Regions from separate parts of the Brevibacillus nitrificans genome, predicted to be linked through region 2. Evidence: riboswitches for the same ligand, from Rfam matches in the RefSeq annotation. Region 2 holds a riboswitch; each other region holds the start of a gene.
The links. Region 2 has a riboswitch for S-adenosylmethionine ahead of metK (methionine adenosyltransferase). Riboswitches for the same ligand answer to the same signal wherever they lie in the genome.
Positions count from the first base shown of each region.

Region 1: linked by a shared signal. The riboswitch ahead of EDM59_RS27510 (BMP family lipoprotein) and the one ahead of metK (methionine adenosyltransferase) in region 2 are both predicted to bind S-adenosylmethionine.
Region 3: linked by a shared signal. The riboswitch ahead of mtnK (S-methyl-5-thioribose kinase) and the one ahead of metK (methionine adenosyltransferase) in region 2 are both predicted to bind S-adenosylmethionine.

Region 1 is NZ_RHHU01000020.1:131,718-142,588, reverse strand. Features, by position in the region: gene EDM59_RS27515 (methyl-accepting chemotaxis protein) at 1-1,360, shown strand, start outside; SAM riboswitch class I at 1,436-1,547, shown strand; gene EDM59_RS27510 (BMP family lipoprotein) at 1,751-2,785, shown strand; gene EDM59_RS27505 (ABC transporter ATP-binding protein) at 2,877-4,406, shown strand; gene EDM59_RS27500 (ABC transporter permease) at 4,381-5,451, shown strand; gene EDM59_RS27495 (ABC transporter permease) at 5,438-6,337, shown strand; gene EDM59_RS27490 (sulfite oxidase-like oxidoreductase) at 6,383-7,045, shown strand; gene EDM59_RS27485 (nucleoside phosphorylase) at 7,047-7,769, shown strand; gene EDM59_RS27480 (ArsR/SmtB family transcription factor) at 7,835-8,161, opposite strand; gene EDM59_RS27475 (SulP family inorganic anion transporter) at 8,180-9,943, opposite strand; gene EDM59_RS27470 (glycerol-3-phosphate responsive antiterminator) at 10,227-10,826, shown strand; gene EDM59_RS27465 (HAD family hydrolase) at 10,804-10,871, shown strand, end outside.
Region 2 is NZ_RHHU01000002.1:76,388-87,258, reverse strand. Features, by position in the region: gene EDM59_RS01375 (SLAP domain-containing protein) at 1-99, shown strand, start outside; gene EDM59_RS01370 (S8 family serine peptidase) at 328-2,844, shown strand; gene EDM59_RS01365 (hypothetical protein) at 2,872-3,318, shown strand; SAM riboswitch class I at 3,372-3,474, shown strand; gene metK (methionine adenosyltransferase) at 3,608-4,819, shown strand; gene EDM59_RS01350 (sensor histidine kinase) at 5,312-6,454, shown strand; gene EDM59_RS01345 (response regulator) at 6,487-7,194, shown strand; gene EDM59_RS01340 (glycosyltransferase family 2 protein) at 7,245-7,610, shown strand; gene EDM59_RS01335 (ATP-dependent helicase ComFA) at 7,732-9,675, shown strand; gene EDM59_RS01330 (ComF family protein) at 9,672-10,436, shown strand; gene EDM59_RS01325 (TIGR03826 family flagellar region protein) at 10,520-10,871, shown strand, end outside.
Region 3 is NZ_RHHU01000005.1:164,543-175,413, reverse strand. Features, by position in the region: gene EDM59_RS10880 (Ger(x)C family spore germination protein) at 1-596, shown strand, start outside; gene EDM59_RS10875 (1,2-dihydroxy-3-keto-5-methylthiopentene dioxygenase) at 655-1,167, opposite strand; gene EDM59_RS10870 (methylthioribulose 1-phosphate dehydratase) at 1,181-1,837, opposite strand; gene EDM59_RS10865 (2-hydroxy-3-keto-5-methylthiopentenyl-1-phosphate phosphatase) at 1,841-2,515, opposite strand; gene EDM59_RS10860 (2,3-diketo-5-methylthiopentyl-1-phosphate enolase) at 2,512-3,726, opposite strand; SAM riboswitch class I at 3,885-3,989, opposite strand; SAM riboswitch class I at 4,197-4,341, shown strand; gene mtnK (S-methyl-5-thioribose kinase) at 4,558-5,787, shown strand; gene mtnA (S-methyl-5-thioribose-1-phosphate isomerase) at 5,784-6,824, shown strand; gene EDM59_RS10845 (ABC transporter substrate-binding protein) at 7,038-8,678, shown strand; gene EDM59_RS10840 (OsmC family protein) at 8,702-9,181, shown strand; gene EDM59_RS10835 (GNAT family N-acetyltransferase) at 9,423-9,986, shown strand; gene EDM59_RS10830 (ABC transporter ATP-binding protein) at 10,227-10,871, shown strand, end outside.

The DNA of each region.
Region 1 (10,871 bases), on a different contig from region 2:
GATGGTCAGTTCGTTAGGCTTGCTGGTGACCTTGATCGTATCGCCCTATTATTTCATTCGTAGGAACAGCACGGTTATCCGTTATCTCGTCGCGATTGGACTCATGTTTTATGCTATTTCATTTGATCACTTTAGCTCAGAGCAGGAAGTTGCTTTTCTCGCCTTTATCGTAATGGGCTTTTTGGCTGCCTATCTGGACTGGAAGCTGGTGGTGTTTGCTGGGGTTACGCAGATCATCGCCACGCTCGTCGGCTTCTACACAGGCACCTATCAGATTTTTACCGGCGATTATACCGAAATCAACCTCGCTGTGCGGATTGTCGCTATTTTGATGATGATGGCAGCGGTGACGTACCTGTGTCTGGCTGGACAAGCATCGCTGCAGAGAGCGAACGCCGCTAGAAAGGAAGCAGAGGAGAAGGAACAGCGTTTGAAAGAAATGCTCGAACACATCGAAGTGATGACCGAGCAGCTGGATCGCACGACGGAGCACGTACATGTGCACGCAGAAGGAACCAAACGCAACACGGATGACATGATGCTCGCCTTTAAAGAGGTGGCAACGGGCATGGAGTCGCAGGCTCATTCGACGGTGAAGATCGAGGAGGAAGTCCAGTCGATCGATCAGGAAATCGTGGATGTCACGACGCAGACGAATGCTATGAAGGCAGAGTCTGACCAGAACAATCTGCGGCTGACGGAAAGTGTGAGCATGATGAATGAGCTATCCAAGCAGATGGATCAGATCGTGGAGGCTGTAAATGTGGCCGCTTCAACTATTCATCAGCTCAATCGTCAGGCCAACAAAGTCGAGGAAATCGTAGGGGCCATTAACCAGATCGCGACGCAAACCAACCTGTTGGCGCTGAATGCGGCGATCGAATCTGCCCGTGCAGGAGAGCATGGCAGAGGCTTTGCTGTAGTCGCAGATGAAGTGCGGAAGCTGGCCGAACAAAGTGCGACGGCCACACAGGAAATCACGGAGATTTTGAAGTCGCTCCATCAGGAAAGCGAGAATGCGGTCCTCCAAATTGGAAACGGGGAAACCTCTGTCTCCAAAGGAAAAGAGCTAGCCGTAAAAACGGTTGAATCAATTGAAGCCGTGCGGGCAGGAATGGTTCACTTCCTCGCAGCTGCAGAGCATGTGCGTTCCAGCATGGACCGGGTCAAGCTGCGCTCGAGTGAAGTCGCGATGGAAATGTCGACGATCACTGCCGTCACTGAAGAGTCTGTAGCCAATCTGGAGGAGCTGTTTGCCACCGCAGAGAATCAGCATCAAAGGGTACGGGAAATCACCGAAGAACTGGGTGAGCTCAATACTTTATCGCATCGGCTCCAGCAGACATTTCACAAGCAGTAAAAAGATTTGAAATAATCATTGCATTTTTAAAAAATTCTGCTAGAATATATCTGACTATAATCCTATAGATTTACTGCCTTATCTAGAGCGGCGGAGGGACTGGCCCGATGAAGCCCGGCAACCACTGTACCTTGTACAGACTGGTGCCAATTCCTACAAGACAGGGAAATGTCTTGAAAGATGAGGAAGAGGACCGTTCAGGACGCAAACTCTTCCTCAAAGGAAGAGTTTTTTTGTATTTCAAACGTTTTTTGTCTTATTTACGAACGTTAACTGTGGTTTTTGTTGAAATGTACGTAATTACTGTTGATTTTTTGGCGTAAAAACCGTACATTACATAAGTAAATAGATAAGAACGAATATAATGCTCCAGTTAGAGAGGGGAACACCATGAAGAAATTATTGTTGGCATTGACCACATTCGCCGTTTTGGCAGCAGGATGCTCGGCAGGAGGCAGCAGTGCTCCAGCAGATAAAGCAGAGGGACAAGCAGCAGGACAAGAGGGAGCGGCGAAAAAACGCATTGCCCTGATCCTGCCAGAAAAAATCGGGGTGAACCCGTTCTTCCAGCAAATGGATGAAGGCGCTAAGAAAGCCGGTCAAGAGTTTGGCGCAGAAGTAAAAAGCATCGAATCCACTGACCATGGCGCGATTGAAGAAAACCTGCGTGTAGCAGTGGCGGAAAACTACGATTTGATTATCACGTCTTCGTTTGAATCTGAAGATGCCTTGAAAAAAGTAGCCGCCGAAAATCCGGATAAAAACTTCGCGATCATCGACACCGTTGTTGATTTGCCAAATGTACGCAGCGTTACCTTCCGCGAGCAGGAAGCGGCTTACCTGATGGGAGCAGCGGCTGGACTGGCAACGAAAACAAACAAAGTGGGCATGGTTGTCGCCATGGATATTCCTCTCCTGAAAAAATGGACAGGCGGTTTCCAGGAAGGGATGAAAGCGACCAACCCGAATGCAGAATTCCTCGTAAACTACGTGGGCAGCTTCTCTGACCCGGCAAAAGCGAAGGAGCTTGCTTTGCTCCAGGCTTCCAAAGGCGCTGACTTCATTAACGGCGCTGCAGCTGTAGGGGATCTGGGTGTTTTTGAAGCAGCGAAAGAAAAAGGCTTCTTCACTTCCGGACAGGACGTTGACCGTACCACGATCGACCCTGAGCACATCGTTTTGTCCCAGCTGAAAGGTACAGATGCAGCAGCATACGAGACCGTGAAATCTTTCGTAGAGGGCAGCTTCAAGCCAGGCGTAGTGACCTACGGATTGAAAGAAAAAGGCGTGGGCGTAACCTATGTGACCCACGAAAGCAAAACGCCGCTGAACGCTTTCATCGGCCAAGAAGTAATCGACAAAGTGAAGGCTATCAATGACGAGATCGTAGCAGGTACGCGCAAAGTTCCTGACTCGTTCGAATAGCTGGCAGCATTCGTGCATTTAGGTGACCGACTACAGCTGTGTAGTCGGTCGCTTGTGTATTTCGGCTGCATCAAGAGGAGGAGGAGCAGGAATGACACATCGTTTGGAAATGAAGCAGATGACCAAGAAGTACGGAGAATTTACGGCCAACGATCAAGTGTCGCTCACCTTGGAGGCGGGCGAGGTGCATGCGATCGTCGGGGAAAATGGCGCCGGGAAAACCACGCTCATGCGGATGCTGTACGGGATGGAGCAGCCAACGGCAGGGGAGATCCTTCTCAACGGGAAACCGGTATCCTTTCGCGGTCCCAACGACGCGATACGAAACGGGATTGGCATGGTACACCAGCACTTCATGCTCTTTGGAGAGTTTAGTGTGGCGGAAAATATCGTGATTGGCTACGAGCCCAAGCAGGCAGGTTTTTTTCGGCGCAAGGAAGCTGTGGAGAAAGTACGTGCTTTAAGCGAGCAATACCGCATTCCGATCAACCCACAGGCACGGGTCTCTACCTGCTCGGTCGGTGAACAGCAAAGGGTCGAGATTCTCAAGGTGCTGTATCAGGGGGCGGATATCATCGTGCTCGACGAACCAACGGCTGTATTGACACCGTTGGAGGTAAAAGACTTGCTGCAGACGATTCGGAATTTGGCGGCAAGCGGAAAAAGCGTCATTCTGATTACCCATAAGCTGCAGGAGGTTATGGAGGTATCGGATCGCATTACCGTTCTTCGCGGAGGCCGTGTGACTGGGACCGTTTCCCGGCACGAGACGAATGTCGACGATCTGGCGAGGCTGATGGTAGGCAGAGAGCTGGAAGAGCTGAGCCAGCGCATCCCTTTGGAGGGAAAACGACTGCTGCATGTAGATCAAGTGACTGTGCGAGAGAAGCAAACCTTGCTGGATAACGTGAGCTTCGCCGTTCACCACGGTGAAATCGTAGGAATCGCAGGTGTATCCGGCAACGGACAGTCTGAGCTGCTGCAAGTGATCAGTGGATTGCGGCCTGTGCAGGCAGGGAAGATCCATTTGGCGGGTGCAGATGTGACCAATAAGTCCGTAGAGTCGATCCGTCAGGCAGGGCTGGCGCACATTCCAGAAGACCGCTATATGTGGGGAACCGCGAAGCAGGAAAGTGTCGAGGAAAACGCGTTGATGGGCTATCAGCGCAAGCCTGATTACTACCGGCGCGGCGTCATCCTGCGCGATGCGTTCCGCCAGGTGGTTCGCGGATGGGTAGACCGCTTTGCGATTAAAACCGGCTCCAGGCAGCTGCAAGAGCTGGCGGGCAATCTTTCTGGCGGGAATTTGCAAAAGCTGATCGTCACAAGAGAGCTGGGGCAGGAAACCCCCTTGCTGGTTGCGGCTGAACCGACTCGCGGCGTAGATATTGGCGCGATGGAATACATTCATCAAGCGCTTATCGAAAAGCGAAACAGCGGAGACGGCATCTTGCTCGTCTCGTCTGAGCTGTCCGAAATTCTCGCATTGTCAGACCGTATTTTGGTGATGTACAAAGGGCGGATCGCCGGAGAGCTGGCACGATCAGAAGCAACAGAAGAAAAAATCAGCGTGTTGATGGCAGGAGGAAACGTTCATGGCAGCGATCAGAGAGCTGTGTAAGTCATTGGTTCAGCCGATACTCGCCGTCATGATCGGGCTTTTGACAGGAGCGATCGTGATTGCGGCGGTAGGCGAATCGGTCATCGGGACGTATCAGGAAATGTGGAAGGGAGCCTTTGGCAGCTTTTATTTCTTCACTTCCACGCTGGCACGTGCGACACCGATCATGCTGATTGCGCTGGGGCTTGCTTTGGCCTTTCGCGCAGGCGTGTTTAACCTCGGAGCCGAGGGACAGATGGTGCTTGGTGCCATCAGTGCGACACTCGTCGCGATCTATTTGCCGGCACCAGGAATCGTGAAAATGCTGGCAGGACTCATCGTTGGGATTACAGTAGGCGGGTTGTGGTCCCTCTTGGCCGGATTTATGGAGGCGAGGTTTCGCATTCCGCTGCTCATTTCGACGCTTTTGTTCAACTATATTGCCGTGCTGTTCGCCAGCTACCTGGTGACCGAACCGTTTCAGGATCGGACAGGCTCGGCGGCTCTTGCGCAGACCTTGATGCTCGATAAAAGCGCATGGCTTCCCAAGCTGTTCTCCGGGATGAGCGTGCACGCAGGCTTTTTCTTTGCGATGGCGGCAGCTCTCCTGTTGTTCTGGGTGATTCGGTTCACGCCATTTGGCTATGAGGTTAAAATGCTGGGTCAAAACCCGTTGTTTGCCCGGTACGGAGGGATTAACCCGATCAAGGTCATGCTGACGGGGATGTTTGCCAGCGGCGGTTTGGCTGGGTTGGCCGGAACGGTAGAAGTTTTCGGATCTCACTATCGTTTTGTAGATGGGGCACTGACCGTTCCGAACTTTGCCTGGACGGGCATGATGGCGACGCTGCTTGCGAACTCCCATCCGATCGGCATTATTTTCACATCGATTCTGCTTGCTGCGTTCCAGACCGGAGCGATGGGGGTAGAACGAAATACGGAGGTTCCACTGGAGCTGGCGAGCGTCATCCAGGCGGTGCTGATTCTGTTTATTTCTGCCAAGTTCAGCTATGACTGGTGGAAAAAACGCAAGGCAAAAGGGGGAGAATCACATGGAGCTGCTTGATTGGTCCCTCGTCAGTTCAACTATTCGGATGGTTACGCCGATCCTGCTGGCGGCATTGGGTGGAGCGCTGTGCGCGCGTGTAGGCATTTTTAATGTAGGGCTGGAAGGGCTGGTCCTGGTCGGTGCCTTTTCGGCGATTGTGGGCAACCACTTTACGGGAAGTTTGTTTTTGGCCATCTTGTTTGCAGCATTGGTTTGTGTGCTATTCTCCCTATTATTCGCCTATATGACGATTGGACTTCGGGCAAACGAAATCGTCGTGGGGGTAGCGATCAACTTTTTGGCGCTCGGCTTGACGACGTTCGCGCTGCGAGCGATCTTTGGAGTGAAGGGCGCGTTTTACGATAAAGAGATGGCGGGACTGCCCAAGCTGGACATTCCGGTGATTAAGGATATTCCGGTGCTGGGCGACATTTTTTCCGGGCATTCACCGCTGGTATACCTCGCCTTTATCGCGGCGATTGTGCTGTATCTGTTCTTTTACCGGACCGTCACCGGGTTTCGTGTGCTTGCTGTCGGTCTTAATCCGGTAGCCGCTCGCAGTCTCGGTCTCAAAGTGACAGGGCTGCAGGTGCTGGCGATCACGATGTGCGGAATTCTGTGCGGACTTGCAGGGGCGCAGCTGTCTTTGGGGCAGGTGACGATGTTCACGGAAGGAATGACTGCGGGGCGTGGATTTATCGCCTTGGTAGCGATGATGATGGGGCAATCTCATCCCCTCGGAATTCTGGCGTCCAGCTTCCTGTTCGGCTTGATGGATGCACTCAGTATCCGTCTGCAAGGCCTTTCCCTTCCGACACAGTTTACCTCTATGCTGCCTTACGTATTGACGATTATTGCGATGTTCTTTGTCAAAGAGAAAAGTCAGGCAGGGGGCAGGAGGTAAAGCTCCCGCTGATCACAACGAGAGAATCAAAAGGAGGAGTGCGTGATGAACAAGGCAGAGCGTATCAAACGAATGAAGGTGCCGACAGTCGATCCGGCATTGGCAAAGCGTCTCCCGCCTGGGCAAGTGCTGACGGAGCGTTTTCCGATTCTGCATGAAGGAGAAGTGCCTGTCTACGACATGAACGAGTGGACCCTGCGCGTATTTGGGGAAGTCGATCGGGAAGTGACCCTGACTTATCAACAGATCATGGAGATGCCGCAGTCGACAGTTACCCGGGATATTCACTGCGTGACGCGTTGGTCCCGTTTTGATAATGCCTTTACAGGGGTTCGCTTCCGTGATTTCATGCAGGCGATCGGAGTGACGCCGAAAAGCTCTTTTGTCATGCTGCATGGCGACCAAGGATATACGACCAACCTGCCTCTCAGCGATTTGGATCGTGATGATGTCCTGTTGGCGCATTCGTTGGACGGAGAGCCTCTGACGGACAAGCATGGCTGGCCGCTGCGTCTCGTCGTGCCGCATCTGTATTTCTGGAAAAGTGTGAAGTGGCTGCGCGGCTTTGAATTTATCGACGAAAACAAACCTGGCTTCTGGGAGCAAAACGGCTTTCATATAAATGGAGATCCGTTCTTGGAAGAGCGGTTCTCCGGAGAAGCGTTGCCGATTCCGGAAGACGAGTGGGAGAAAAAGGAGTTTGATTAAGATGCTGACGAATCTGAAGATAAATCCCGCTGAGCTGCCAAAGCGCGTCATTGTGTGTGGGGATCCGAAGCGTGCCGCTTTGATCGCGTCCAAGCTGGGCAATCACCGCCAGCTGGCGGAAAACCGGGAATATCATAGCTACGCAGGGGAATGGAAGGGCGTTGAGGTGGCGATTGTCAGCCATGGCGTCGGTTCGCCAGGGGCGGCAGTCTGCTTTGAGGAATTGGCTAAAGGCGGAGTAGAAGTCATCATCCGTGTGGGTACGGCTGGCTCCTATCAACAGGTGATCCAACCGGGCAGCCTCGTTATCAGCACCGCAGCTGTTCGCCAGGATGGACTGACCAGCCAGCTCGTGCCTCCGGGATTTCCGGCAATCGCAAATCGCCAAGTGGCAGGGGCGCTGGTCGAAGCAGCAAAGTCTAGCAATTCCGGTCTCCACATCGCAGAAGGCATCACGTTGACGCTGGACGTTTTCTACAACGGCGTATTGGAATTCCCGCACAAGCTCTATCAAAAAGCCGGAGTACTGGCTGTCGAGATGGAGAACTCCGCGTTGTTTGTCATCGCAGCCTTGCGCGGCATGAAAGCCGGATCTATTCTGGCCATCGACGGTTTTGCTGATGCTGACCTTTTGCAGGATTACAATCCGCATACGGAAACTTTGGCCAAGGCCATTGAGGCAGAAGCCTTGATCGCGCTGGATGCCGTCATTAGCGTGCAGTGAAAAAAGGAAAAAAGCCCAGGACATTTGATAGTGTCCTGGGCTTTTGCTATGGCGTGGAGATTTCGCTAATCTTCGTTGAAACGGTCTAGCATCGAAATGGCATCAATCAGGTGGTTGTTAAAAATTTGGCGGGCCACTGACAAAAGCTCGATAATCATCGGGTCACGCAGAGAGTAGGTCACTTTGTTGCCGTCTTTTGTTCCGTAAACGATGTTTTTGCTTCGCAGGACGGCGAGCTGCTGGGAGACGGCTGACCCCTCACTGCCAATCAGGGTTTGAAGCTCGTTTACATTTTTGTCTCCCTCGGACAACAGCTCCAAAATGCGAATGCGCAACGGATGACCCAAGGCTTTAAAAAAATCAGCTTTAAACTGTTGCAGTTCTAAATTCAATGAAAGAATCCTCCATCTTTAAGAATCCGCAGGCAGCTCCCGGTTCTGGGCAGCTGCAGTCTGCCTGATGTTTCCCTGATCGGATAGTGCGGAACACTCACGAAAGACAAAATGCTGACAGCCCAGGCATTTTGCATGATTCAGTCTGGTCAGGGCACTGTCGATGGCCTCTCCTGTGTGCGCGAAATCGTTCTTCGCCCCGATTCTTTCGTAGAGGCCAGTGCGTTTCAATAGAGCTTTGGGTTGATCCCGCAATCCGGAAAATAGCACCGTTTTGCCTTGCGAGTGAAAGTGCCGGACAATGCTCGCCAGACTTGCCTCCCCTGTCGTGTCCAGAAAAGGAACTCCTCCCATACGCAGAAGCAGGATACCGGACGAAGACGCAGCTGTGCTGAGGATAGACTTTTCAAGCAAGCTCGCATCCCCGAAGAACAAGGGGCCCTCAATCGTGAAGATACTGATTTGCGGGCAGTCGTGCACGGCTGAAACCATGTGAGGCATGACCTTCTGGTGTTTGCTGTCTGGATCTGGCAGTGCTTTGGCAATCATCAGCGATCCGCTCATCCGTTTGACGAAAAGGAGAATGGCTAGAACCAGTCCAACCTCAACAGCAAGGGTTAAATCGGTAAATACGGTCAGAAGAAAAGTAATCAATAGAACGATGGAATCGCTGGTCTTGGTTTTGAGTATACGAAGAAATTCCCTGCGCTCGCTCATGTTCCATGCCACCAGCATCAGGATAGGTGCCATGCTTGCCAGCGGAATGTGTGAGGCGTAGGGAGCAAATAAGACCAGAATCAGCAAGACGATGAACCCGTGAATCACACCGGACAGAGGAGAGGCAGCGCCGCTTCTGATATTGGTAGCTGTACGGGCGATGGCTCCTGTAGCCGGAATGCCGCCGAACAGGGGCGTGATAATATTTGCGATCCCCTGGCCGATCAACTCCCGATTGCTGTTATGCCTTTGATTGGACATGCCGTCAGCTACTACTGCAGACAGCAAAGACTCGACAGCTCCCAAGAGAGCGATGACCAGCGCAGGATTCAATAAGGTCTGGATGCGCTCGAGCGTGATTTCGGGAAAATGAAAAGAAGGCAGTATGCCGGGAAAAGCTCCAAATGTGGAACCGATCGTGGCGACGTTCTCTTCAAATAATAGCACAGCTACGAGAGTGGAGATAACCAAGCCGATGAGTGAACCAGGGACTTTTGGGAAAATCCGCGGCGTCAAAAGGATGAGAGCGAAGCAAATGCACGCTGTCGTGATGCTGTACAGGTTGAGAGTGGAAAGATGAAGCACGATCTCCTTCATATTGGAGAGGAAGTCCTCATGCTTCTGAATGTCGCGAAGGCCCAGAAAGTGTACGATTTGCCCACTGAAAATGATCACAGCAATTCCTGCGGTAAACCCGACGGTCACCGGTCGAGGAATGTACTTGATCAAAGCGCCGAGCCTGAGTACCCCCATGATGACGAGCAGTATCCCTGCCATGAGTCCGGCTAATAGCAGATTTTCATACCCGTATTGCATGACGATGGCAAATAAAATGGGGATAAACGCTCCAGTGGGGCCGCCGATCTGAAAGCGCGAGCCTCCGAACAGGGAAATCAAAATGCCCGCAACAATGGTGGTGTAAATGCCGTACTCCGGTTTGACTCCAGAGGCGATCGCAAACGCCATCCCGAGTGGCAGTGCGATAACAGCTACAATGAAACCAGAAACACAATCCTTTCGAAACGACTGCATCGAATAGCCTTCGAATCTTCCTGTCCACTTCATGATAGAACCCTTCTTATCTTTGAATATTTGATTATTTGAATATAGATTATGATAAGAGCGGTTCACTCATTCTGTCAATTCACATTTCCTTTTCCCTTTTTTAACATGTCCTTCATGTTCCCTTAACGCTGCTGGATTACCATTCTAAGTGACAAGTGAACAGCTTCCCTCGGTTGGAGCCATGGAGAAACCCCCGACAGCAACACCCAAGCACTTTCCTCGAGAGTTCTTCGGCATTGTTGTTTCGCAGGGTTTTTTGCTATGCGCAAAGGAGGACAAACAAATGAATGCAACGGAATTCCTCGCAAGACTCGATCACTACAAGCTGATCGCTTCGGTGAAGGAAGCGAAGTACCTGGAAAAAGCCGCAGAGGCAAATCTGAGTGCAGTCGTTCTCTCCATCGGAAACATCGGGGTGATCAAAGGGTACGTCGACTTTTTCAAAAGCCGCGACATTCCCGTGTTTATCCATTTGGAGCGTGTCGGCGGAATCAGCTACGACCGGGAAGGAATCGCCTTTCTTTCCCACTATGTGAAGCCAGATGGAATCGTAACGACGAGGAATACCTTGATCAAGCTGGCAAAAAAACAAGGTCTGCTGACGATACAGCGACATTTTCTGGTAGACAGCGATGCGCTGAAGTCAGGTCTTCATTCCATTCAGGAAACGCAGCCTGACGCTGTAGAGCTGATGCCGGGTCTATTGCCAGAATTTCTCGAAGAATACAGAAGCATGCTGGATACCCCGATTATTGCAGGTGGTCTGATCCGCAAGCGAGAGCAGATGGAGCGTGTACTACAGCATGGTGCGACAGCTGTTTCCGTAGGTAGCCCCTCATTGTGGAAGGAGAGTTTTGTACATGATTCACGCCCTGTTGTTTGATCTCGACGGGACACTTTTGGACAGCCGAGACGCCGTGATCGATGC
Region 2 (10,871 bases):
GTGAGCAAGCTGACAGCCGTCATCCCAAAGGCACGTCAAAGTAAAAAGCAACCAGCTGTTAATCCGACAGTGGAGAACAATAAAGGCTTATTGCAATAATGAAAAAACCCTTTTTGCCCACGGTGAAAAGGGTTTTTCTACTAGCTAAAAATTCCAAATATTGGATATTCGAACTTGCATGTCTCCCTTTCGTTCCGCTATGCTTAGAAAAGAAGTAGAATACCTGAATTCCTTTTAGACTGCACCTTCGGCAGGGGAGAGAAGGAAGGACTGTTTTTCATGAGGAAATGGACACGAGCAGCGTTTGCGCTCGCGATAGGCTTCACGATGACGCTGGTTGATGTGAAGCCGATGGTAGCTTTCGCTGATTCCAATGATCGCTACTACGATAACCAGCAGCATCTCACCCAGATTCGAGCAGACAAGGCATGGCAAACAGTAAACAGCAATACAGCAATGACTATTGCGGTACTGGATACTGGTGCAGACTACAATCATCCGGATCTGAAAGGGAATTTGTTACCTGGCATCAATCTTGTGAACGCGGGACGTTCCGCACAGGACGACAACGGGCATGGTACGGAAGTCACTGGCGTATTGGCGGCTAAGGGGAACAACGGCATCGGTGTTTCAGGTGTCTTGTGGAACGCGAAAGTTTTGCCGATTAAAGTATTGGACAGCAGGGCAGTCGCTGATTTGGATGTCGTAGCGAGGGGCATTAATACTGCGCTGGACCGAGGAGCCAAGGTAATCCTCATGTCTGTGAGCAGCATGTCCTATTCCAAAGCGCTGACCAATGCCGTTAACCGTGCAGAGGCGAGCGGGGCTGTACTGATTGCAGCAAGTGGAAACGAGGGGAACCGTGTTGCTTATCCGGCTGCTTATCCAACCGTGATAGCTGTAGGGGGAGTAAAAAGCAACAACGAGCCTATCTACGAGTCGAACTCAGGGCCAGAGCTGAATTTGATGGCACCGGGCCTAAATGTTTACACGACCAAGCTTGGCAGCACATACGGCTCTTTTAGCGGCACGTCTGCTGCTGCACCTCAAGTGGCTGGCGCTGCGGCTTTGATCATGGCACGTTATCCCAAGCTAAGGCCAATCGATGTGAGGCAGCTGCTTTATCAAACGGCGACTAATCTGGGCGAAAGCGGATGGGACAAGCGTACGGGCTACGGATTGCTCAACGTGGAAAAAGCAGTCACCTCAGCGATGTCTCAGGACTTTTTAGAGCCAAACAATGTATTGTCGCGTGCCAAGGCATTTCCGATCGAGCAGCAAATACGTGGAAATCTCGGTCCGAACGACACGACTGACTGGTTTAAAATGGACGTCCCCTATGATGGAAGAGTCAGCTTTACGGCATCGGTGAATTCGACTGTATCTTCCCCGATGGCGGCTACCTTTTATTCAGAAAATCGGACGCCGGTCACACACTACATCGGAAATGGCGACACGATAACCGTTTCGGCAAAAGCGGGTCGCATGGACATCAGGCTCGTGCGAAATGGGGGCGTAAATGCCTTTTCCTACGTGCTTACCAGCAGATTCAGCATCAACCCGGACCGCAATGAGCCGAATGACACCAGTGGAACGGCCAGACCGCTTGTGGGCAACCAGATCAGCGTGAACGGAAGCTTTCATAAGGAGGGAGATCAAGACTGGTTCTCCTACTATGTCCGCGAATATGGGCATCTGGATGTGACGGTGACACCAGACAACAAGCGTATGGACCCGGTACTTGCGATCGGCAAGCAGGGCCAGGGAAATAGCACGACATGGGATCAGCTGTATGATAACGGTGATCGTGACGACCCAGCGGAGCATGCATCCAAAGAGGTATCTCCTGGTAAATACCTCCTCCGCGTGAGTGAGTACGAGCAAAATGCAGTGAATGGCGAATACAGGCTGGACTTGAGCTTTACGCCTGTGAAAAAAGATGTAAACGAGCCGAATGACGCGTATCGTCAGGCATCCTATCTGGCAGGTGGTACCGTCATGACAGGGACGCTGCCGACCACTACCGATTCTGACTGGTTCCAATTTACTGTCGGTTCAGAGTCGTACGTCTATGTTCGCGCTCCCTTTATCCCGGTCTCATCCGGCATGAGAATCGCCTTGTACAGCGCAAATAATTTCAATTATGCATTGGCCTCCACGAACGAAGTGGCAGAGCTTTCGGACCAAGGCAAGGATATTTTCGGACTGCGTTTGCAGCCTGGCAAGTATTATATTCGTTTGAACAGTGGCGTTCCGTTTAAATACGACGCCTACCGTTTGACCGTAAACCAGCAGGTGCTGGTCGGTGGGTATCGAGATATTTCCAGTCACTGGGCCCGTTCTGAGATCGTCCGCCTAAGCAATCGAGGGATTGTCAAAGGCTTTGCAGACGCCACGTTCAAGCCAAATCAGGCTGTGACACGCGCGCAGTTTGCGACGATGCTGATTTCGGCGATGCGCTCGGATGGGTTGCCAGTAGCTTCCTCTTATACGGGCAAAACGACCTTCCGTGATCTGCCGAAAAAGCACTGGGCGTATAACAACATGGGGATCGCTTATCAGGTAGGCATCATGAAAGGCTACCCGAACAAGCAGATGAAGCCCGATCAGCCGATCACCCGTGCGGAGATGGCTTCCATGATTGCCCGTGCGCACAATGTACTGCTGTACAAGCGCAGCACATCCAGCTATCGGGATGTACCGACCAGTCACTGGGCTTCCCCAGCCATTGAGGCATTGACCTCACGCGATTGGTTGAACGGTTATGGTTCTACGTTCAAGCCACAGGGTATTGCCACTCGGGCAGAGGTTGTGGTATTGATTACAAAAGCTTATAAATTTTAACCGCAAAATCTGGGGAGGATAAAAAGGATGAAACCAGTCACAAAAGGCCTGCTCGCAGCTGCGATTGGGGGAACAGCAATATTTGCCTCTCAGGCGATGGCAGATGGCGTGGGAGGCGTACCCGGCTCTGTAGACGATCCTGTGGTTACCAAAAGCTACGTCGACCAGCAAATTCAGGCAGCCGGCGGTGGAGGCAGTACGCTGACAGTCGTTGAGGTAAATCCTGGACAGACGCTGTACGGCTTTGAAGGCACAGAATTTATTGTTCGCACAGGAAAAGTACAAGCTGTAGCGGGCAACAATGGAGACGGTCTGACTGACCTGACAGCGGGTGTAGACCTTCGCGGTGGAGCTGTGGTCGGTACGAACCACCTGCTTCTGATTGCCCGTTCTGACAACCGCGGATTGCGTCTCGCACCTGGTTACGATGGGATTTCTCACGTGATGGTTCGAGGGAAATATACGCTCCGATAAAAGTCTATTGACACCATAGAGAAAAACAATTATTCTATAATCCGTAATGGATACTCTTATCCAGAGCAGGCGGAGGGACTGGCCCTATGAAGCCCGGCAACCGACGAAAGAGCGGTGCTAACCAGCAGAACGGACATCTGTTCTGGCCGATAAGAGGATGAAGGAAGCATAAAGCGCTCAAACCTTTTCCTCCGACTTGTTGGAAAAGGTTTTTTTATTGCGTTTACGTCGATAAAATCCTGACTCGGCTACCACACTATTTGTATGAGGTCAAAGGAGGTATTTTCTCATGGCTTTGCAAAAAGGTCGTCGTCTGTTCACATCTGAATCCGTAACCGAAGGACATCCGGATAAAATTTGTGACCAAATTTCCGATTCCATCTTGGATGCGATCCTGTCCAAGGATCCAAACGCTCGTGTCGCTTGCGAAACATCCGTAACAACAGGTCTCGTACTGGTTGCTGGTGAAATCACCACAAATACCTACGTAGACATTCAAAAGCTGGTTCGCGAAACCATTCGCGGCATTGGCTACGATCGTGCGAAATTTGGTTTTGACGCTGATACTTGCGGTGTAATTACTGCAATCGGCGAACAGTCTGCTGACATTGCTCTTGGCGTTGACCAAGCTCTGGAAGCACGTGAAGGTCAAATGTCCGACGCTGAAATCGAAGCAATCGGTGCTGGTGACCAAGGTCTGATGTTCGGATTTGCTTGCAACGAGACACCTGAACTGATGCCGCTGCCAATCAGCATGGCGCACCAACTGGCTCGCCGCCTGACAGAAGTACGCAAAAACGATACCCTGTCTTACCTGCGTCCAGATGGAAAAACGCAAGTAACGGTTGAATACGACGGTGACAAGCCAGTTCGTATCGACACCATCGTTATTTCTACCCAACACGCTCCTGAGACTACTTTGGAGCAAATCAAGAAAGACCTCGTAGAGCACGTAATCAAGCCTGTTGTTCCTGCTGAATTGCTGGACGCGGATACGAAATACTTCATCAACCCAACGGGCCGTTTCGTAATTGGCGGACCACAAGGGGATGCTGGCTTGACTGGCCGCAAAATCATCGTAGATACCTACGGCGGTTATGCACGTCATGGCGGCGGTGCGTTCTCCGGTAAAGATCCAACAAAAGTGGACCGTTCCGGCGCATACGCTGCTCGTTATGTAGCGAAAAACATCGTAGCTGCAGGTCTGGCTGACAAGTGCGAAGTTCAAGTGGCTTATGCCATTGGGGTAGCACAGCCTGTATCGATCGCAGTCGATACTTTTGGCACAGGAACCGTTTCCGAAGAAGATTTGGTAAAATTGGTTCGTAAACATTTTGACCTGCGTCCTGCTGGTATCATTAAGCAACTGGACCTGCGTCGTCCGATTTACAAACAAACTGCAGCGTATGGTCACTTCGGCCGCAACGACCTGAATGTTCCTTGGGAGCAAACAGACAAAGCAGATGCACTGAAGCAAGATGCTGCTGCACTCGTGAAATAAGAAGGAACAGACGAAAGAGCCTAGTTTATCCGCTAGGCTCTTTTTTTGTTTGGTAACAATTTGTGTGCTTCTAAGGCTTGGTGCGGTCAAATTGTCTACTCTTCGTGCGCGCCGTCCATTTATTGGGGAGCCGATCACAAAGGATTTTGTAGGACTATGTCGAATCATCTTATGAGGGAAGTAAAGGAGGAGTATTGGCTGAATAGAGGCTCTTCCTTTTTGCAGATAAACAATTTGATCGAAAACGTGACCGTTGGAATCATGGGAGAGGGATCGAAAGAAAAAAATGTGCCTGAAGTGCAACCTTTTCCCCATGTTGATACGTCTATAAGCATAAGCGTAGCCAAGAGTGCTGAGCCAAACGTCATGCCCTAAAAAAAAGCAACAACAAAACCGAAACAATAGTATAGAGATTTTGGTAGTTGTATGGACGAAAGCGATCCTCCATCAGCTGTTCACGAAAGCGAAATACTTGATTGAAGGAGAGCAATCATGAACAAGGCGATTGACATTAGCGTGCTCGATGGAGTTATTAAACGAACGATTGAAACGGTAGAAACAAGCAAAACCCAAATATTTGATATAGCAGAAAACGCAAGACAGCAAGGGAATTCGTTAAAGCTCGATTTGCATGAGCTGCGTCAGGAAATTTCAAAAGTCATTCAAAAGGTAGATGCGCTGGAACTGGCGTATCGCAAATCACGCAACCGTCTTGCCTTGGTAAGCCGCAACTTTCAGATGTACACGGAGGAAGACATCCGGATTGCCTATGAAGAAGCGAGCCGGATCCAGGTCGAGCTGTCGATTTATCGGGAGCGGGAAAACAACCTGAAGCGTAGACGCAATGATTTGGAGCGTCAGCTGCGTACGCTGGAAGAGACCATCGATCGTGCGGAAAAGCTAGTGTCCCAGATGGGAGTGGTTTTGGGTTACCTCACTGGTGATCTGAGCAAGATCGGAGAAGCGTTGGAATCAGCCAAGCAGCATCAATTGATGGGGTTGAAAGTCATCCAGGCGCAGGAGGAAGAACGCAAGCGGGTAGCGCGTGAAATCCATGATGGTCCTGCACAGTCGATGGCGAATGTAGTGTTGCGCTCGGAGATCGTTGAAAAAATGTTAAAGAACGAACGGATTCTGGAAGCACAGATGGAGTTGCATGAGCTGAAAGAAATGGTTCGGATGAGCTTGGCCGATGTGAGAAGAATCATTTTCGACCTGCGCCCAATGGCATTGGATGATCTAGGCCTGGTACCAACATTGCAGAAATACATACAAACTTGCGAAGAGCGTATCGAGTCTTCCATTGATCTGGTAGTATTTGGTGTGGAGCCTCCACTTCGCAGCTCCGTGAAAGCCGCAATTTTCCGTTTGGTTCAGGAATGTCTGAACAATGTGGAAAAGCATGCGCGAGCAAACACGGTTCAAGTGAAGCTGGAATTTGTACAGGAGTCCTTGAGTCTGGTAGTAAAGGACGACGGTGTCGGCTTTGATCTGGAGAAGAGATTGGCAAACGGCGGCTCGTTCGGTTTGCTGGGCATGAAAGAGCGTGTTCAGCTGCTGGAGGGCTCTGTTGAAATGCAATCGGCGCCAGGTGAAGGAACGAAGGTTATTTTTCAAATACCGCTTAAAATGTGAAAAAATATAGAACTTACACAGGGGGATGAGTCATGGATAAGAGACAGCAAGAGCTCCGTATCGTGATTGTGGACGACCATCAATTGTTTCGCGAAGGCGTGAAGCGCATTTTAGAAATGGAAAACGATTTTAAGGTTGTCGGCGAAGGAGCAGACGGTGGAGAGGCTGCCCTGCTGGCAGAAGAGCATAAGCCAGACGTATTGCTGATGGACATCAACATGCCGAATATCAACGGGGTTTCCGCAGCGGAGAATGTGATTTCGGTAAGTCCAAATACGCGTGTGATCATGCTCTCGATTCATGATGACGAAGGCTATGTATATCGCACGCTTCGCTCCGGTGCTTCCGGCTACCTGCTGAAAGAAATGGGGACGAGCGACCTCGTAGACGCTGTGCGCGTTGTAGCAAGCGGTGGCGCTTATATCCATCCAAAAGTAACGGGCAAGCTGATCGAGGAATTCCGCCGCTTGAGTGAGCAGGAAGGGGCGGCAGAACGCAGCTTCTCCCTGGATGACTCGCAGATGATCGATCCAAAAGTGATCGAGTCTTTGACACGCCGCGAGCGTGAAGTGCTGCAGCTGATGGCAGAAGGCAAAAGCAACCGGGCTATCGGGGAGTTTTTGTTCATCAGTGAGAAAACGGTAAAGAATCACGTCAGCAGCATTTTGCAAAAGCTGAATGTGCAAGACCGTACGCAGGCAGTGGTTATCTCCATTAAAAACGGTTGGGTGAAACTGTAGCGAAAAAAGGCTGTCCGGCATACCTTGTTAGTGGAGGAGGTATGACCGTGATGGAAGAACTTCTACTGTGGCTGTTAGCGGCATATGGCTGCTCCTCTTTGCTTGTGCTTTTGGCTGACAAATGGGCGAGAAGCATGAAAAGGGATGCAGAAATCCCGCAGCAGCACTACAAAGTATTGGTACGGGATTCCGAGCAAGTGCTGGAGAGAGTGATTCGACGCTTGCTGTTTCGTTCCTATTGGAGTGGCAAGCCTATCCGCATATCCTTGATTGACGCTGGATCATCAGATCATACCAGGCGTATGGTCAGTATCTACGAGCGCCACCCGTACTTCTTTCGCTTATTGGAAGAAGGACAGGAGGAGCTGAATCAGTCAGACATCGTCATTGATTTGCGACAGGAATCCAGTACATGAAAAAATGGCACAAAAAGCACTGCTCACGGGCGGTGCTTTTTTTCGTACAGAAATATTTGCTGACTCTCCCTGTCTTTTTGCACACTGAGGGCAAATGAGATCGATTCGGGAGGGAAGCTCTGTGCGCGAGTATTTGCTCTATATCAAGACGGGAGCTGAAAAGATGCTGTCTGCACAAGCCTATGTGACTCCCTGCTTTGCCGTAGATCAGTCGTTTTGGCAAGAGCGGGAGGGGTGCCAGCTGCACGTCATCGGAAAGAGTCCTTCACTAGCGCTGGCTTTTTCGTTGCGGGAGATTGTCAACGCACGCCTGGAGGAGAAGTACGGGACTTCCCATCCGATGAGCGAGGAAGGACTTGCCGAATTGCGGGAGCTGGCCGTACAGCAGGTGCGGGAGACAGCTGTCCTTTACGGGCGTGACATGGCGGGAGTGGAACCGTCAAGACCTGAATGGTTTACGTGGGAGACGGGGGATTGGTCGGTCTCGGTATGCCCCGAGATAGGGGGAGACGATGGGCAAAAGCTGAAGCTGCGCTTGGCGACTGAGACAATTCAAAAGGTCCTCGACGGCCGTGCCTTGCTATGGGAGGAGGCTGAGACGCTGCTCTTGAAAAAAGAGGCTCCTATTCACGACCTGACTGCCGTTTTGCAGAGGCTGGTTTTGTCCGAGCGAGCACAGTGGCGGCCGGGAATACGTTTCGCGATTAAAAAGAGCTGGTGGAAGCATCGGTTGGAAATGAGCTGCGAAAGGTGCGGGAGCAGGGAAAAGGAGATTGAATACACCGTATGCCATTCCTGCGGGCAGGGCTGCGCTTACTGCACGGTATGCCTGGGGATGGGCCGAAGCAAGTGCTGCACGCCGTACTTGCTGGTTCCCGCGACGAGGGAGGCAGCAGTCAGCGACAAGCGTGAAGCAGGGCGGAAGGCATCGCGGCTGCACTGGTTGGGCAGCTTTTCCCGCGATCAGGCGGTAGCAGCAGAACAGGCAAGAAGGTACGTGGCCAATCAACGCCCTGGTTTGTCGCAGTTTCTTATTTGGGCTGTTTGTGGAGCGGGCAAGACCGAGCTTCTTTTTCCATCGATCGAAGAGGCGTTATCGACGGGAGGCAGGGTTCTGATCGCGACTCCCCGCAAGGATGTGGTTCTAGAGCTTGCTCCGCGCTTGCAACGGGTCTTTCCTGATGCTCGTGTCATTGCTGTCCATGGATCCAGTCTGGAAAAGTGGGAGGAAGCGGATATTACGATTGCGACCACACATCAGGTCATGCGCTATTATCAACGCTTTCCGCTCGTGGTACTCGATGAGGTGGATGCTTTCCCATACCACAACAATCCAATGCTGGAGAGGGCAATAGCAAGAGCGGTAAAGCCCGAAGGAAGGCTGCTTTTTTTGAGCGCCACTCCCCCGCAGTACCTCCAAAAAAGACTGGTAGCCGAAAGGAAAGAGAAGCTCGTTTTAAAAAGGGCCAAACTCCCACTCCTGCGGTCCTCTACCCATGTACTGCTGCCTGGGCGCTATCATGGTTCTGCGCTCCCGGTCCCACGCATCGAGACCATCCCAGGCTTGCACAAGCGCATGCGGACAAACAGGCCTATCTCCTCCTTGTTGAAAATCGTACGAAGCACGCTCGCGGAGGGGAGGCAGCTGTTCTTGTTTGTTCCGCGTATTGATGATGTGGAGCGTGTCCTTGCCTATTTGACGACTTTCTTTCCGGACTTGGCCTCCCAAATGGCAGGTGTACATGCTGCCGATCCACAGCGTGACGAGGAGGTCCGTTCTTTCCGGGAAAAGCGTTACCGTCTCATGGTAACAACCACGATTTTGGAGAGAGGCGTCACGATCCCGCGAAGTGATGTTGTGGTGCTCGGAGCAGAGGCTCCTGTTTTTGACGAAGCATCCCTGGTACAAATTGCGGGACGAGTAGGACGGTCCAGCGATGATCCTACGGGTGTAGTGCTGTTTCTGCAGGCTGAGCGCGCTGCCCCTCCAAAAGCGGCAGTCAAGCAGATCAAGCGCATGAACCAGCTTGCGAACCTGCAAGGGGCACAGGAGGAAAGAGCATGAGAAACGATACTTGCCTAGGCTGTGGCGGTCACTTAAACGAGCGAGTAAAAGAGTCGGCTGTTCGCAGTCTGGCGGGTCAGCTAGCCAGTCGAACGCGCTATCCGGTTATGTATCGTTTGGTAGCTGGCTTGGCGCTATGTGGAATCTGTATGAATCAGCTGCCCGTAATGCTTGGACCAAGCTGTCTGCAATGTGGGCGGGAAGGAAGCCAATTGTGTTCGGATTGTCATAATATCACGGCAGAAACACTTCAAAGCAACCGTAGTTTGCTCCGATATAATGAATGGGGAAAAAATTTGCTGAGCACGTTTAAATATCGCGGCGAGGAACGATTGGCTGCCTTTTTTGCCAAGCTGTTAACGATTGCGTTTTATCGTTATTACGAAGGGATCGCGTTTGATTGCATCACGACAGTCCCTCTTCATGCCCAACGTTTGCAGGAGAGAGGCTTCAATCAGGTTGATCTCCTGGCAAAGCGGCTGAGTGCCGATCTAGGAATCCCTGTTCGCTCGCTTCTGGTCCGTACCAAAATGACCGCCAAACTAAGCCAGCAGGCAGGACGTACCGCTCGTGTAGAAAGCATGGAGGGTGCGTTTTCGTGGGCGGGTGAGCGTGTCCCAAAGAACATGTCTGGTTCATACCGCGTTCTTTTGCTGGATGATATTTACACGACAGGATCTACATTGCGTTCATGTGCAAAAACAATCCTTGCACACGCAGGTCCCCATGGCAGCATTTATTCCCTGACGATCTATCGATAGCCAGTCTGTGAAAACTGGAGTATCATGAGAACATACATCAAGTTGAACGGAAAATTTATGGAAGGAATGTAGGGGGTGGCATTATGTCCTTGGGCAAACTTGCCAATTGTTCACGCTGTGATGCACTTTTTGTACAAGCTGTCCGCGATATTTGTCCGAAGTGCTATCAGCAAGTAGAACAGGAGTATGAGCTGTGTGCGCGGTTTTTGCGCAAACGGGAAAATCGCGGCTCTAACATTTACCAGGTGAGTGAAGCAACTGGCGTCAGTGTGAAGCAAATCACGAAATTTATTAAAGAAGGTCGTATATCTATTGCTGGCAACCCGCACCTCGGATATCCATGCGAGCGTTGCGGTTCCTTGATACACACCGGTAATCTTTGTGATACATGCATTGATAGTTTGAAGCATGATATCACGCAGGACTTGGAAGTCA
Region 3 (10,871 bases), on a different contig from region 2:
GGCAGATGTACGAGAAAGGGCTTACTCCGACGATTACAAAGCTGGACAAGGCAACAACCGTTCAGGTAGAGGGTACAGCACTGCTGACAGAGACAGGGAAATTCGCTACCGTGATATCCGGCAGGGAGACTTCTTTCTTGCAGATGCTCCTTCAAGGGAAAAACGGCGAAATCTCGATTAGCCTGCCTTATCCGGATTCCATGGGAAAAGAGAAGATCATAAAAAAGCGTGTCAGCTTCTTCGTGAAAGGGATATCCAAAAAAATCAAAACGAGCGTTGTCGATGGCAAGTTTCAATTTGATGTGGACTTGAAGCTGAGAACGTCCATATCAGAGAGGTTGTTTCCGTTCGATATGGACAAGGACTATAAAAAGATGGAAGCGATGCTGGAAAAAGAATTTCTGCGCGAGTATCAGGAGCTGTTCCAGAAGTGTCAGCAATTGAAAATCGACCCATTTGGCTTTGGGCTGTATGCCCGCGCCTATCAATACGAAGCGTGGAAAAAAGTCGAGAATGATTGGACGGAGGCTTTTTCGCAGGCCAAAATCAACTTTACCCCTCACGTAGATATCAAAGGGAATGGAAACATCAAATAGCATGAAAAAATCACCCCGGTCGATTGACACTGGGGTGATTTTTCTTTTCCGGCTTCGATTAATAGATCGCTTCCCAGCCAGCTGGAGTCACAAACAGGCGGATGGCCTTGATTTTGCGATCGTCCATCAGGGTGAAGTAGTGACGGAAGTTTGGCGGAACGGAGATGAGATCACCTGGCGAAAGCTCAACGTCGAAGTAGCGTCCGTCATTCCCTTTGATCGCGAAGATGCCGTGACCGTCTACGCAGAAGCGGCACTCGTCGTCCGTATGATGGTGCTCGCCTTTAAATTTGACCAGAAGCTCGTCGAGGTTAGGGGTCAAATCAGACAGGACGATGATGTCAGCAGTCAGGTAGCCGCGGCGCTCGCTGATTGCGTCGATCTGCGGCTTGAAGGTATCGAGGATTTCCTGTTTCTCTTCGTCAGTCGGGCTGTAGTTGTCGCGGTGCTTCGGATCCAGATTATCCAGTGCCCATTTTTCATAGATGATTTCTTGCGTATTCAGGAAGGAGATGACTTCCTCTGGAGCGCTGATGCGATCGTTGTTGTCGTGGAAACGAATTTGTGCCATTTTTAATTCCTCCTTAATTGTTGGGGGTATGGGACACGACTGCTTGTCGCAGCTGCAGCAAGCGGGCGTGGTACTCAAACAAGAATTCAAAGGCTTCCAGATGGCGTTTGGCTTCAAAGTCATTGCCGCCCCAGGCGTATATGCCATGGTTGCGAATCAGGACGCCGGGCACATCAGGAGTGATGACCTTCTCGATGGCAGCAGCGAGGGTCGGAATATCAGCAAAGTTCTCAACAATCGGAACGGTGATGCTCGCATTTTCCTCCCAGATGCCGAGACCTTTGATCAGCTCCTGGCCCTGGATGGAGAAAGCACGCTGTCCAAAGTACAGCTCAGAAATCAGGTTGTTCCACACCGTATGAACGTGGAAGCAGGCACCTGCCTGTGGGAACTTCTTGTACACTACCGCGTGGATCAATGTCTCAGCGGAAGGCTTGAGTGAGGTCTCATCAACTGGTCGGGAATCGCTGTCCACGATCAGGTAGTCTTCCGGGGAGAGCTTGGTTTTGTCCTTGCCGCTCGCTGTTACGGCAAATTGCAGCGGTTCATTGGCAACCTTGATGGAAAGGTTGCCGCTCGTACCCGGGAACCAGTCCCGGCGAGCAAATGTCAGCTTGGCGTCGTCCAAGCGGCGAAAAGCGTCCAAGCGTTGTTCAAATGTGGCAGTCATGTTTTAGCTGACCTCCTGTTGACGTTTCAAATCTTGTAGGATGGCAATCACATCATGGAATGTGGCAAACGTGCGGTGTGGCAGATTCAGCTCCTCCGCCCTCTGGGCGAGGAACGAACGGGCAATCACAAAGTCGGCGATCTTGGCACCAGCCAAATCGGTGATCGAATCTCCGATCACCACGCGGTAGTAGTCGGCAGGATCGTAGCGGCGAATGATCGTCGTTTTGCACATGCCACATCCATTGGAGCAGTGATCGTCACAGGAGTGCGGCCAGGTGATCGTGATCTTGTCGCCGGAAAAATCACTTCCGTTGCAATAGATCGGTACATCCTTCAGATCAAACGGAGCGAGGATCGGATCGACGAAGAAGTCGATGCCGCCGCTGGTCACCAGCCATTCGATTCCCTCTTCGCGGCAGAAACGGACGAAATCCGCAAAGCCAGGGCGAATCGATGCTTCGCTGACGATAAAGTCAATAATTTCTTCGCGCAGAGAGGAGGGGAGCAGCTGGAACAGCTTTCCGACCCCTTCCTGCACGCTGATTTTTTGCGAAAGGATTTGTTCGGTCAAAGCTTCCCACTCGGGTGGAGCAAACCTGCGGACAATCGCCACAATGTTGTCTTTTTCCGTGATGGTACCGTCAAAATCGCAGAAGAGAACGAGCTTTTTGCTCATCGTCCGCCACCCCACTTCGTAAGGGCCACAGCCAGCTCAGAGGAACCCTCGGCCGCTTCCTGCAGCGTTTTACCAGCGGTCACTGCCAGGGTAGCAGCAACAAAAGCTTTTGCCCCTGCAGTCGCACCGCCTGGGTGACCGTGGATTCCGCCACCTGCATTGACGATCTGGTCGAGTCCAAAGTCAGCGAACAGCTGCGGCACGAGTCCCGGATGAATACCGGCAGATGGGACTGGGAACGAACGGCGGATGCCTTCGAGAGGTGCCGTCAAGTTTTCAGCCAGCTGCAGCGCCTCGGTCTTGTTCAGCGCAACGTTTCCATATGGAGATGGGAAGAGCACCAGGTCTGCTCCAGCAATCCGCATCAGCTTCCCGAGCAGGAGCGGAGTCGCAATCCCGTAATCCGGCGATGGATAGTAAGCACCAGCCAAAGCTGGATGCGCCATGATCGGAACGTGTACATCTGGATCAGCTGCCAGGCGGTGCAAGGCGTCGAAGCCAAAAGCCAGGACATTGAACAGGAGGCAGTCGGCTCCAGCGTCAATGGCGCGCTTAGCTTTTTCATTCAGCTCGTTTACCGGACCTGTCAGGTTGGCCGCGTAGAGCACAGGCTTGCCGATTTCTTCTTCCGTTTCGATCGCGATCTGTTTAAACGCCTTGATTCTCTCGAGGAACGGAGCGCGTTCATCCGCAAAGAAAATTTCGTCATCTTTGACCAGATCTACGCCGCCCAATGCTTGTGCGCGAAACTGGGTTTTCAGATCATCAAAAGGCAATCCCAGGCAGGACTTGAAAATGCTCATCAATAGTGGACGGTTGTGGGCGTCCAGGCGATTGCGCAGCCCGTCAATGCCGTATTTTGGACCAGGGAACGTTCCCAAAAACGACTCAGGAAAGCTGACATCGACCAGCTTAATCTTGCCATCCATGGAGAGCTTCCCAAAAATGCCTGTCAACAAGGAGGGAATATCGTTGGTAAAGTTGCGAGTCGGATAGCTGACGGTAATCAGGCCGCGCGTTTCTCCGTTCTCCAAGGTTTCCAGCGGAGTTGCGCTTACTGCTTCGCCCAGATATGGCTTTAGCTCGGCTTGTTTGGCCGCAGGCAATTCCGTCCAGGAACCTACAGTCATACCGACTGCGATCGATTCTGCTTTTTGGTTCAAATCTTTGGCTTGTGTCAAATAGGTGACGAGGATACGGTGCTCACTCATTGCTAGGACTAATCCTCCTTAAAAACGGTGATGTGAGAAAATAAAAAGAGCCTCCCCAGCGATCAGGGAGGCGGTTGTCGACTATCAGAACGTCTTCGTCTCCTCTCATCTCTCGGGTTCGTAGTCGAGGCAAAGGAAAACAATATCCTAAATCTCGACTCTTATCCGTTGGAATTAGCACCGTTTCGCTTTCTAATAAACATAGAATAGCGCCGGTTGCCGGGCATCATAGGGCCAGTCCCTCAGCCAGCTCGCGATAAGAGTTATGAGGTTCACGCTAGAACAGCGTGTGCGATAGCTTTATGATAAGGCGATCAGATGCGGTAGTCAAATTATTTTTTGCCGAGTTTACACATAGGATTACAGGACAAACAAATGAGGGAAAGCATATTGCGGGGAAAAAGGGTGTTGACAGCATCAGGTAGAGGAATGTATGATTCAAACTAAATTCAAAACTGCATACGTTGGATACCTTATCCAGAGAAGGTGGAGGGACTGGCCCGATGATACCCGGCAACCGACACGACGCTTTTCAGACGTTCGAGACGACTGATGCATAGGCGACGTGCACGGTGCTAATTCCTGCAGAAACAAAAGTAGTCTGGAAGATAAGGGGGACAAGGGCACGTTTCTCTATACGTGACGATCGCGACCTCTTTTCTTCGGGAAAAGAGGTCTTTTTGTACAGTAAGAATTTATAAGATTCTTAGCCAGTATAAGTGCAACTATGGCTCCACCGCAAAGCTTGGCGAAGCCAAGTTTTCTAATATGACATCGCTTGGACCAGCCTACTGGAAATAGACAAAAATCGGCAAAGGGGAGAAAGGAATCATGGCATATCGTGCATTGACAGAACAGGAAGCAGTGGAGTACGTGAAAGCATTGCCAGGGCTTTTTACCGAGGGAGCTACGCTAGTCAGCAGTGAGATTGGCGACGGCAACCTCAATCTGGTGTTTGACATTCGAGAGGAAGCGACAGGAAAAAGCGTGATCGTGAAGCAAGCTCTTCCTTACGCTCGCGTGGTAGGGGAGTCCTGGCCACTGACGGTAGACCGTGCGCGCATCGAGAGCGAGGCACTTCGTCTCCAGCACAAATACGTACCGGATCTCGTACCGGAAGTGTATCACTTTGACCAAGAGCTGGCGTTGACCGTTATGGAAAACGTGGGTGACCATATCATCATGCGCAAAGGCTTGATCGAGGGCAATCGCTATCCGCTGTTCGCCAAGCAGATTGGGAAATTCCTCGCGCACACGCTATTCTACACATCTGATTTGGGGGCAAACCCGTACGATAAAAAAGCGCTCGTCGGAACATTCTTGAATCCGGAATTGTGCAAAATTACGGAAGATCTGGTGTTTACTGATCCTTATGAAAATGCGCCAACGAACGACTTCAATCCTTTGATTCAAAAGGAAGTCGAAGCAATCTGGGAAAACAAGCCGCTCAAGCTGGAAATCGCAAAGCTGAAATTTGACTTCCTCACCCGAGCAGAAGCGCTGCTGCACGGTGACCTGCATACAGGCAGCATCTTCATCACACCGACCAGCATGAAAGCGATCGACCCTGAGTTTGCTTACTACGGACCGATTGGCTTTGACATCGGTGCAGTCATTGCCAACCTGCTGCTCAACTACGCAGGCCAGCACGGATTGCAAAAAGACCAAGGAGAACGCGAATCGTATCGCGAATACTTGCTTGCAACGGTGGAGGATGTCTGGAATGAATTCGTCTCCCAGTTTGTGCAGCTCTGGCACAAGCAGGCAAAAGAGCGCAGCGCACATGTGGAGGGCCTGTGGCAAAGCTATGTGAACCGTCTGATCCAGGATACCGCTGGCTTTGCAGGCTGCAAAATTTTGCGCCGCGTGATCGGATTGGCTGGTGTCGCTGACTTGAACAGCATCGAGGACGTTCAAGTTCGCGCCGAAGCAGAGCGCTTGGCACTCGCTATCGGGGAAGCACTGATCCTCGGACGCAGCAATCTGGAGGAGTCTACCGACATTACGGACCTCGTCCGCACCGTGACAGCAAGATTTTATCAGGAGGCAACGACCGTATGACAACAAGTACACAACTCGCGCCAGTCAAATGGGAGGATGATGCTCTCGTCCTGCTCGACCAGACGCGCTTGCCTGTAGAAACCGTTTATTTGACACTGACTACTGCAGAAGAAGTATGGGCGTCTATTCGCCACCTGCAGGTACGCGGAGCGCCTGCGATCGGCATGGCTGCAGCCTATGGCCTGTACCTTGGTGTTCGGGGCAGCGAAGCGACTACGAGCGAAGCGTTTGCCAAGGATTTGTTGGCAACGGCAGAATATTTGGGAACGTCTCGCCCGACTGCGGTCAACCTGTTTTGGGCACTTGACCGCATCAAGGCGCGGATCCAGCAAGAAGGCGACAAGGCGATCAGCGAGCTGAAGGCGGCGGTTCTCGACGAGGCACTGGCGATCCAGCGCGAAGATGCGGAGGTATGCCGGACCATCGGGGAGCATTTGCTGACTTTGCTGCATGATGGCATGGGCATTCTCACACACTGCAATCCTGGTGCACTGGCAACAGCTGCATACGGGACGGCGACTGCGCCGTTCTATTTGGCAAAAGAGCGCGGGTGGGATCTGAAAGTATACGCGGATGAGACTCGCCCGGTTCTGCAAGGTGCTCGTCTCACAGCATTCGAGCTGCAGCAGGCAGGAATCGATGTCACGCTGATCTGTGACAACATGGCGGCGATGGTCATGGCACAAGGAAAAGTCGAAGCAGTTATCGTCGGAACAGACCGCGTGGCGGCAAACGGGGACGTGGCAAACAAGATCGGGACCTACGGCGTCGCTGTTTTGGCGAAAGCGCATGGCATTCCGTTTTACGTGGCAGCCCCACTTTCCTCGGTAGATCTGGAAACCGCAACAGGTGCGGATATTCCGATCGAGGAGCGTCCAGCCGAAGAAATTACTCACGGCTTGGGCAAACAGGTAGCTCCGGACAACATCAAAGTGTACAATCCGGCATTTGATGTGACGCCGGCCGAATACATTACGGCAATCGTGACCGAAACCGGTATTTTCAAGCCGCAGGAAATCGGCAACAGCAAAAAATAGCTTCAATAGAGAGACACCTACTTCCATGCGTGGAGGTAGGTGTTTTTGTTGCAAAGGAGTGGCGAAGCTCGGTTTGCGAATAGATAAGGAAGTGATTGACATTGCGGATATCTGTATTATAGTAGTATCAAAGGTTAAATCCGATTAATTACATATGATTAATTTGATTAAAGATAAAGATACAAATAGCAAACATACAGGGGGAAGACAGAGATGAAAAAGTTGCTACAGCCAGTAGTTGCGGTACTTGTTTCGGTAGCAGTAATGGTGAGCGGATGCTCCTCTTCCGGGGAAACAGCCAAGCCAGCTTCAACCGATCAAAAGCCAGCGGAGGAAAAAGCCAGCACCAAAATGGTCAGCATCGGTGTTTTTAATCCGCCCATCTCTTTTAATCCCTTGATCAGCTCCCGGGACTTGTCTTCGGCAGAGCTGGGTACTTTGCTGTTTGAACCCTTGATCAACCGGATCGAGCCGCTGCAATTTTTGCCGCAGCTTGCCGAGTCCTTTGATACGACAGATAAGCAAACCTATACGGTCAAGCTGAATCCGAACGCCAAGTGGACCGATGGCACTGCTGTTACAACGGAGGACGTAGCTTATACACTTGCGCTGATCGCCAACCCGAAGGTCGAATCTACGCTTGGCTCATCGATCGCTTTTCTAGAGGGAGTCGGACCAGACGGGAAGCTGCCAGAGGGACAGACGGAAATATCGGGCTTGAAGATCATCGATGCGCAAACCTTTGAGCTGCGCGCCAAAAACCCGACGGATCCGAACATGATCAAGGAGCAGTTTGGAATGAAGTTCAAGGCACTGCCCAAGCACGTTCTCAAGGGTGTGAAGCCTGAGGAGCTGGTGAAGCATCCCTTTATGCAAAACCCGAACGTAACCAACGGAGCCTTCACACTCGTGAAATATGAAAAGGATCAGTACGTCGAATTCGCAGCGAACAAAGCGTATTACCGCGGCGCTCCTAAGCTGGACAAAATTTTCGTGAAGATCATGCCGGGAACAAACCTGGTGGCCCAGCTGCAAAGCGGAGAGATCGATATGAATTACGGACTCGGCATCGGTAATGTGCCGGATCAGGACTATGAGCTGCTGGGGAAAAATGAGAATCTTCGTACAAAGCTGGAGCCGCAGGTAGGGATCCAGGCGATGATGTTGAATACAAAAACCATTGAAAATGTGAAGGTACGCCAGGCCATCGCCCATGCTATCAACCGTCAGCTGATCGTGGATAACCTGATGAAGGGCAACGCGGAGATCTTCGATGGTCTGTACCCGTCCCTGAGCGCCTACCAAAATAAAAGCCTGCAGCCGATCCCGTTCGACACGGAAAAGGCAAAGAGCTTGCTGCAAGAGGCAGGCTGGGATAGCAATAGAGAGCTTACCTTTGTCGTCCCGACAGGCAATCAGATCCGGGAGCAGTCCGCTCAGATCATCGCCGAAAATTTGAAGGCGGTAGGGATCAAAGCGAAAATTACGAAGTACGATTTCGCGACCGTCAGCCAGAAGCTGCGCAAGCATGAGTTTGACCTGGCATTATCGGGCTTGTACATGAATATTGATCCGGATTCGTCTGCTTATTACCACAGCGAGGGCCTGAGCAACTCTTCTGCCTACGCCAACCCGGAAGTAGACAAACTGCTGGAGCAAGGAAAAGCAGAGGCGGATGAGAAACGCAGAAAAGAAATCTACGATCAAGTTCAGACAATCGTGCAGCAGGATGTTCCGCTTCTGACGCTCTATTACAACCCGGCGTTGGTCGCGATCAATAAACGCGTTATCAAAGGAGAACCACGTCTTTTCGGAACCACCTATGATGTGCAGGAGTGGGACGTGAAAGAATAGGAGAAGAGGGGGAGCGGATCAACATGGCAGCAACGGCGAAAAAACAGATGAGTGTACGTACGCAGTGGAAAGGAAAGCTTCAGTTTGAGGCGACAGGACCGAGCGGGCATCCCCTGCTGATGGATTCCAGTGTGGCGCTGGGAGGAGAGGGGGCGGGCAACAGCCCGTTGGAGCTGATCCTCGTTGGCTTGACCGGATGCATGGGAATCGGTGTGACCAAGCTGCTGGAAAAAATGAGACAGTCACCCGAGTCGATCGAAATCGTGGCGGATGGCATCCGGGGAGAGGAAGTTCCGCACGCCATTACGGAAATTCACCTCACCTTTCACGTAACGGGAGAGGTAGCGCCTTCCCGGATCTGGCAGGCGGTGAAGCTGGAAGCCGAGCAGTACTGCCCGGTGGCTGCTTCCTTGAAAGCAGCGATCATCCCGCATGTCTTTATTAATGGAAGTGAAATTCCGGAGCCGCAAAGCACGGAGCAAGAGGAACTGCCAAAGGCATAAGAGACAAATGAAGAAGAAGCGGCTATCGTAGACTTGTCGATAAAGTCTGAGATAGCCGCTTTTTATTGCGACCACTTCTTTTCAAAGCGGGGAAAAGGAATGTCAGGTTTTTGTTGTTATAGGAGTCTTTATCATATGCACACGCAGAATCTTGCCAAACGAATGGCCCTGTCTCATAATCGAGCGTAAGAACAAAAGGCAGAATCGACCGAATAAAGAGACAGACTAGGAGGGGAAGCGTATGAGACGAATTCGTATGACAGAGGATGCGGTGCTCAGACAACTGGAATTGGCAGATGCTGAGGAGATGTTTTGGCTGACAGATACCAATCGTCCCTACTTACGGGAATGGCTGCCATGGCTGGATTATACCAAGCGCGTCGATGATACGGCGCAGTTTATCCAGATGACGATCAACCAGCACAACAACAATCAAGGAACACACTATGGCATCTGGTACAAAGGACGCTTGGCGGGGACGTTGGGTGTTCATAATATCGACTGGATCAATAAAAAGACAACGCTTGGCTACTGGCTGGGTGCACAATACCAAGGAAACGGCTTAATGACGACGGCAGTTGCCGCTTATACGGATCAGCTCGTTTTCACCTCGTGGGGTCTGGAAAAAATCACGATCATGGCCGCTACCGAAAACTACAAAAGCAGATCCATTCCAGAAAGGCTGGGGTTTCAGCTGGAGGGCGTTCTGCGTAGAAACGAGTATTTGTACGATCATTTCGTCGATCATGCGGTCTACAGCTTGCTGCGCTCTGAATGGAAGAATCTTGCCCAGAAAAAAAGCTAGATTGACAAGGAAAATTCAGTAAATTAGGATGGAGAAAGGAAGAGGGGTTGCCGTAAAAGCAGCCCCCTTTTTTCTACGTGTAGGAATTTATAAGCGCAATGCTTATGAATTCTGGAGCGCATGGAAACTTTCCGCTAAAACGCGGTCGCTCCTCCTTGAACAGGCCTCGATAGAGGTTTTCTTACGTAGCGGAAGTAGAGGCAATCGATGCAGAGGTTGCATGCGAAAGAGGTGAAAGACGTGCGGACACTGCGGCAATTATCTTGGTTTTTCAAGACTCATTGGAAGCGATATGCATTCGGTATCGCCTTTTTGTTTCTGATTGACATTCTTGTTCTCCTGCCGCCGCGATTGATCGGAAATACGGTGGACTCCATCCGGAACAGTACGTTGACCAGCGCTGAACTGACGAAAACAGTCTTCATCTTACTGGGACTTGGCGTCTTGCTGTACGGGATGCGCTACATGTGGCGGTATCTTTTGAATGGCGGGGCGTTAATTTTGGAAAAGACATTGCGGGAGAGGCTCTTCTCGCATCTGACCCGAATGACACCTTCTTTTTACAACCGAAAGCGGAGCGGTGACCTGATGGCGGTAGCCACCAACGACATACCCAATATTGAGCAGACTGCGAGTACGGGCGTGCTGACGCTGGTAGATTCGCTGTTTATGACGCTTTTGACACTCGTTGTGATGCTGACCGCCATCGACTGGAAGCTCACGCTGGCAGCCTTGATTCCGATGCCTTTTTTGGCTTGGTCGACTGCTTATTACGGCAGGCTTTTGCATGAGCGCTTTTACCTGGCGCAGGAAGCATTTGGTGAAATGAATGACCACGTCCAGCAGGCAGTTTCCGGAGTACGGGTACTGCGTGCTTTTGTTCAG